DNA from 2 places in the Nonomuraea sp. NPDC050394 genome. Region 2 is predicted to be linked to the other one. Evidence: riboswitches for the same ligand, from Rfam matches in the RefSeq annotation. Region 2 holds a riboswitch; the other holds the start of a gene.
The links. Region 2 has a riboswitch for cobalamin ahead of ACIBKY_RS14575 (ribonucleoside-diphosphate reductase subunit alpha). Riboswitches for the same ligand answer to the same signal wherever they lie in the genome.
Positions count from the first base shown of each region.

Region 1: linked by a shared signal. The riboswitch ahead of ACIBKY_RS50405 (ABC transporter substrate-binding protein) and the one ahead of ACIBKY_RS14575 (ribonucleoside-diphosphate reductase subunit alpha) in region 2 are both predicted to bind cobalamin.

Region 1 covers NZ_JBITIO010000024.1:40,755-44,155, forward strand. Annotated here, with positions in the region: gene ACIBKY_RS50400 (FecCD family ABC transporter permease) at 1-703, opposite strand, end outside; gene ACIBKY_RS50405 (ABC transporter substrate-binding protein) at 703-1,653, opposite strand; cobalamin riboswitch at 1,723-1,843, opposite strand; gene ACIBKY_RS50410 (Gfo/Idh/MocA family protein) at 1,851-2,711, opposite strand; gene ACIBKY_RS50415 (cytochrome P450) at 2,713-3,401, opposite strand, start outside.
Region 2 covers NZ_JBITIO010000003.1:317,914-321,314, reverse strand. Annotated here, with positions in the region: gene ACIBKY_RS14585 (ArsR/SmtB family transcription factor) at 1-174, shown strand, start outside; gene ACIBKY_RS14580 (Bug family tripartite tricarboxylate transporter substrate binding protein) at 260-1,186, shown strand; cobalamin riboswitch at 1,211-1,412, shown strand; gene ACIBKY_RS14575 (ribonucleoside-diphosphate reductase subunit alpha) at 1,525-3,401, shown strand, end outside.

The DNA of each region.
Region 1 (3,401 bases), on a different contig from region 2:
CGTCGCCCACCGACAGCACGTCGAGCATGCGCCCGTGCACGAGCAGCGCGGCCGACGAGACGGCGGCGTAGGGCAGGACGAGCCAGAACTGGTCCCAGCCGCCGCCGACGTCGCCGAGGATCCAGGAGTAGATGCGCTGCAGTTCCTCGACCTTGAACTGCTGCACGAACGTCTGGATGGCGGTGAGGAAGGAGGTGACGGCCACCCCGGCCAGCACCAGGGTGGCGGTGCCACCGGAGCGCCCGGCGGTGTTGCCGAGCGCGAAGGCCAGCATGACGCCGCCGATCGCGCCGACGAACGCGGCGACGGGGATGGTCAGGACCGGCGCCGGAACCATCACGATCACCAGGGTCGTGGTGAGCCCGGCGCCCGCGGCCGCGCCGAGCAGGTACGGGTCGGCCAGCGGGTTGCGGAAGACACCCTGGTACCCGGCGCCCGCGATGGCGAGCAGGCCGCCGACCACGGCCGCGACCAGGACTCTGGGCAGGCGCAGCTCGTACAGCAGGCCCTTCTCGATCGGCGCGAGGCCGGAGTCGATCTCGACGAACGGCAGCCAGTCCAGCGCCTGGAGCACGACCTGCCACGGCGAGATGCCGGCGGCGCCGCCGAGCAGTCCGGCGACCATGCCGGCAGCGAGCACGGCGAGCGCGCCCGCCACCCAGAGCGGCCGCGCCCGTGCGGGCCTGAGCTGCGTGTCGAGCACTACTTCGCGGCCGCCTTGTTCACCGCGTCGCCGATGGCCTTGGCCAGGTCGACGACGCGCGGGCCCCAGCGGGAGGCGATGTCGTCGTCGAGCAGGACGACCTGGTCGTTCTTGATGGCCGACAGGCCCTTCCAGCCGGGCCGCTTGGCCAGGGTGTCCTTGTTCTGCCGGCAGCACTTGACGTCGGCCAGGAAGATCAGGTCGGGGTCGGACTGGGCGACGAACTCGGCCGAGAGCTTGGGATAGCCACCGGCGGCGCCGGGGGCTTTGTCGGCGATGTTGGTCATGCCGAAGATCGAGTAGATCTGGCCGATGAAGGTGCTGGACGTCGCGGCGTAGGGGGTCTGGTCGAGCTCGTGGTAGTAGGTGAGCTTCTTGTCCTTGGGCGCTGCGGCGGCGAGCTTGTCCAGTTCGGCCTTCATGCCGGTCACGACCTGGTCGGCCTTGTCCTTGTTGCCGGTGGCGGCGCCGAGGTCGGCGATCTCGTCGTAAGCCTCGTCGATCTTCGTGGGGGCCGGTTCGAGCAGGACGGGCACGTTGAGCTTGCCGAGCTCGGCGACGATCTTGTCCAGGTCGTTGGAGAGCACGACGAGGTCGGGCTTCTTGGCGACGATGGCTTCGACATTGGGCTTGAACCCGGACAGGTCGCTCTTGGGGGCCTCGGCCGGGTAGTTGGACTGGTCGTCCACGGCGATGACCTGCGGGCCCGCGCCGATCGCGAAGAGCGTCTCGGTGTGGGCGGCGGACAGGGAGATGATCCGCTCGGGCTTCTTCGCCAGTGTGACGGAGCCGTTGCCGGCCTCGATCGTGACGGGGAAGCCGGCCGCGGTGGCGGGGGCGGCGGAGGTGGGCGGGGCGGACGAGGTGGTGGTGGTGCCGGTCTGACCGCAGGCGGTCAGGACGAGCGTTCCCAGCAGCGCGCCCGCGAAGGCCGTGCGTACGGGCCTCACGAGAAGTCCTTTCAGATCGGAACCGAGAGACCCGCGTCTTAGCGACGGATCACCCTTTTCCACGAGGGTTGATGACGTCGGCGCGGTGGCAGGCGACCTGGCTTTGACAGTTGCGGGACAGCGCCGGACTCACACCGGACTTCGCTGCGACACTGCGCGTCGGACAAACGCTATCAATGCTCCGAAGCTGCTCGGAGTCAAGGGGTGGTGACTTGATTCTCCGCCTCGGAGATGATGCGCTGCAGCCGCAGTCCGTGGGCGGCGTCCAGGGGGTGCCCGCCGCCCTGCCGTACGGTCCGGGCGAACTCGGCAGCCACGACGTCCAGGGGGTCGTCGTCGAAGTGCGGGAGCGTCACGTTGCCCTTGCGGCCGTAGACGGCGAACGTCGAGGGCGGCAGGTCGCCGGCGCCGGCCATGCACAGGGAGATCTCGCTCACGGCGCCGCCCTCGTGGTCGAGCAGCAGCCCGACCCAGCCGAGCGGGTCGCCGTGCGCGCGCACGGCGGTCACCCGGCCGAGCGCGGCGTCGAGCAGGTCGATGACGTGCGGGCCGACGTCGAGCAGCGCGCCGCGCCGCAGCCGCCACGGGGTGCCGAACGGATGCTCGCCGTTCAGCACGTCGCTGACGTTGACGGCGTGCCCGCCGAAGGGCTCGATCCCGGCGCAGCGGGCCAGGAACTCGCGGGTCTGCGGGGCGTACCGCAGTGTGAGCAGCATCTGGGAGGCCACGCCCGCCTCGGCGACCGCGTCGGCCAGCCGCTGGGCGCCGTCCAGGGAGTCGGCGAGCGGCTTCTCCAATAGCAGCGCCTTGCCCGCCCGCGCCGCCTTCACCCCCAGCTCGGCCTGTACGGCCGGCGGCACGCAGAAGCACACCGCCTCACAGGCGTCGAACAGGTCCTCGATCCGCTCGAACACCGGCGCCCCGAGCCGGGCGGCGGCCTCCGGCCGGCGGGCCCAGACCCCGGCGAACTCGATCTCCGGGCTCTGGGCCAGCATCGGCGCGTGCGCCATCTCCGCCCACGGCCCTGCCCCGACCAATCCGACCCTCACCGGTTCCATGTCACCATTTAACCGGCAATTCGGTCAGCCCTCGACCGACGATCGATGTGCGGTACACCACCGGCCCCGGAACCAGGCGCAGGCCGGGCAGCCGCCGTCCCAGCACCTCCAGCGCGGTACGCAGTTGCAGCCGCCCGAGCGCCGCCCCCACGCAGAAGTGGATGCCGTAGCCGAAGACCATGTGCGCGTCGGCGTTGGGCCGGTCGAGGTCGAAGGTGTCGGGGTGGGCGAAGACGGCCTCGTCGTGGGCGGCCGAGTCGGTGGACAGCAGCACCAGCGACCCGGCCGGGATCGTCACCCCGTGCAGCGTGATGTCGGACGTGGCGTACCGGAAGGAGCCCAGCGAGGCCCCGTCGATGCGCATGCACTCCTCGACCGCGGCGCTCAGCTTCTCCGGCGGCACCGGCCAGATCCCCTCGCGCAGCAGCCGCAGCACGCTGTTGCCGAGCTGGTTGGGGACGGTGTCGTTGCCGCCGAGCAGGATCGTGGAGATCAGCTCGACCACCTCGCGGTGCGACAGCTCCCGGCCGATCAGCCCGGTCATCAGCGAGGTGAAGTCGTCGCGCGGCTCGCGGGCGCGGGCGGCGACGAGGCGGTCCACGTACTCCAGGTACTCCAGGAAGCTGTCGGCCAGCACGAGCTGCCGCTCCGGCGGCTGGGGCGACAGGAAGAGCTGGAACCAGTCCTTGA
Region 2 (3,401 bases):
GACTGGGCGAAGGCCTCGCGGGGGTTCGGCCGGATGACCAAGGAGGGGCTCGACGCCTTCTTCGAGGAGTACATCGCGCTGCTGTGGAAGCACAGCCACCCGGCCGACGACGCGCCCCCTGACGCGCGCCCGATCTACATCAGGATGTTCGCGCTGCCGGCCGATGATACGTGAAGAGTGCCCCCCGATGTGTAACACCGTGTGATCTGCCAATAACCTCATGTAATGGGAGGTCTATCGGGGTTCGGGGAGGGGCATCATGCGGCGTCGGCAGTTCTTCGCTCTCGGGCTCGGCCTGGCCGCCTGTGCCTCCGGATGCGCCGGCGCGGGTGGCGGCGCGCACGGCCTCGGTCCCGTCGGCGTCGTCCCCGGCGGCGAGCGATGGGCGCCGGTCGCGCAGGCCCTCTACCGCACCCTGCGCAGGGCCGGCTACCCCGCCACCGGCACGGGCGGCACGACCACGGTCACCGTGACCGGCCTGCCCGCGCTGGCCGCCGCCGAGCTGAACGACCAGCGCCCCATGCACGTCGCCACCACGCCGCTGGCCAGGCTCACCGGCAACGTCGAGGTGCTGGTGGTGCCGGCCAACTCGCGTCTGAGGGACTTCGACGCCTTCGCCGCCCACCTGCTGGCCCAGCCGGAGCGCACCTACCTGGCCGGCGGGCCCCTGGGCGAGCCCGACCACCTGCTGTTCGGCCTGGTCGCGCAGGGGCTCGGCGTGGACGTCAGGAAGATCGACTACACCGGCTACCCGGGCGCCCAGGAGGTGGCGGCGGCCATGCAGGGCGGCAAGGTCGCGGCGGCCACCGGACGGCTGCGCGACTGGCGGGCCCGGCTCGACTCCGGCCGGATCAGGCCGCTGGCCGTCTCCTCGGCCGCCCGGGTCCCCGGCATCGATGCCCCCACGCTTCTGGAATGCGGGGTGCGGGTCGACTTCGCCGACTGGTGCGCGGTGGTCGGGCCCGCCGCGATGGACGGCGAACGGCGGGGCGCCGCGGTGCGCATGATGGAGGACGCGACCCGGTCGGCGCCGTGGCACGAGGCCTGCCGCAACGGGGGCTGGGAGGCCATCCCGCTCAGCGGCGACGACTTCGCCACGTGGCTGGCCACCGAGTCCGCCCGTACCCGCAGAGTACTCCGTGAACTCGGCATGCTCGACACGCCGAGCACAACATACCGGGGATAGTTGCGGGACCGGCCACTAGATGTAGGATCCTGCACTGTCGCTGGTTCGCCTCCCCGGAGGCGGAGCAAAAGGGAACCTGGTGCGATTCCAGGGCTGCCCCGCAGCGGTAAGCGGGAACGACCGCCGTCATCAGCACTGGACCCAGGTCCGGGAAGCGACGGCCAGTAGGACTCACGCGTTGAGACGCCCGCGAGCCCGAAGACCTGCCAGCGGTTGTCCTGTCCATTGGGCCTCGAGGGAGGGCCCGGGGGCTGCGCGGCCGGGGGATCTCCGTACTTGCCGTGTGCGCTCTCGCGTGCCCTCGCAGGGGGAAAGCTCGCTCGCGAGGAGTGTTGCACGTGACGCAGATCGTTGAGATGGATCGGCGGCTGGCCATCGAGGAGGCGGCGGCGCGCGTGATCGCCGACCCGGCCAACTCCCGGGTCGCCGCGCGGCTGCTGGCCGAGGAGATCGCCGACGAGGCGGCGGGCCACGGCGTCCGCACGTTCTCCGACTCCATTGCCGCCACGCACGCGGCCGGGCTGATCCAGGACGCGCTCGCTGACTTTGTCCGGAAGAATCGTGAACAGCTGGACGCGCTCATCGACGCGGATGCCGACGAGCGGTTCGAGTACTTCGGCCTGCGCACCGTCTACGACCGCTACCTGCTGCGCCACCCCGAGACCCGCAAAGTGCTGGAGCGCCCGCAGCACTTCATGCTCCGCGTCGCCTGCGGCCTGTCCCGGACGGCCGGCGAGGCCGCCGAACTGTACGCGTTGATGTCGACGTTGTCCTATCTGCCGTCTTCTCCCACGTTGTTCAACTCCGGCGCCCGCCGGCCACAGCTGTCGTCGTGCTTCCTGCTGGACTCGCCCCGGGACGAGCTGGAGTCCATCTACGACCGTTACGGGCAGGTCGCCCGCCTGTCCAAGTACGCCGGTGGCATCGGCATCTCCTGGACCCGGGTCCGCTCGCGCGCATCGCTGATCAAGGGCACGAACGGGCACTCCAACGGCATCGTTCCGTGGCTGCGCACGCTCGACTCCTCCGTGGCCGCCGTCAACCAGGGCGGCCGGCGCAAGGGCGCGGCCTGCGTCTACCTGGAGACCTGGCACGCCGACATCGAGGAGTTCCTGGAGTTGCGGGAGAACACCGGCGAGGACGCCCGCCGTACCCACAACCTGAACCTCGCCAACTGGGTGCCGGACGAGTTCATGCGCCGGGTGGAGTCGGACGGCGTGTGGTCGCTGTTCGACCCCAAGACGGTCCCGCACCTCACCGACCTGTACGGCGACGCCTTCGACACCGCCTACCGCGCCGCCGAGGAGCAGGGCCTGTACACGCGGCAGATGCCGGCCCGCACCCTGTACGGCCGGATGATGCGCACGCTCGCCCAGACCGGCAACGGCTGGATGACCTTCAAGGACGCCGCCAACCGCGTCTCCAACCAGACGGCCCGGCCGGAGAACGTCATCCACCTGTCCAACCTGTGCACCGAGATTTTGGAGGTGACCAGCGACGGCGAGACCGCCGTCTGCAACCTCGGCTCGGTCAACCTGGCCGCCCACGTCACCGGCACCGGCCTGGACTGGGAGCGGCTGGCCGGCACCGTCCGCACCGCGGTGCGCTTCCTCGACCGCACCATCGACCTGGGCTTCTACCCGACGCCCGAGGCGGAGAAGGCGAACAAGCGGTGGCGGCCGATCGGGCTCGGCGTCATGAGCCTGGCCGACGTGTTCTTCGCGCTGCGGCTGCCGTTCGACTCGCCCGAGGCGCTGGCGCTGTCCACGAGGATCGCCGAGGAGATCGCCCTCGCCGCCTACGCCACCTCCTCCGATCTGGCCGTCGAGCGGGGCCGGCACCCCTCCTACGACGACACCCGCGCCGCCCTGGGCGTGCTGCACCCCGACCACTACGGCGTCGGCGCCTCCGAGCGCTGGGACGCGCTGCGCGCCAGGATCGCCGAGACCGGGCTGCGCAACTCGCTCATGATCGCCATCGCGCCGACGGCGACGATCGCCTCCATCGCCGGATGCTACGAGTGCATCGAGCCGCAGGTGTCCAACGTGTTCAAGCGCGAGACGCTGTCGGGTGAGTTTCTGCAGGTCAACCGGTATCTGGTGCGTGACCTTCAGGAGCGCGGGCTGTGGACGCAGGACATGCGCGACGCCATCAAGCGCGCCGACGGCTCCGTCCAGGACATCCCCGGCATCCCGGATGAGCTGAAGGTGCTCTA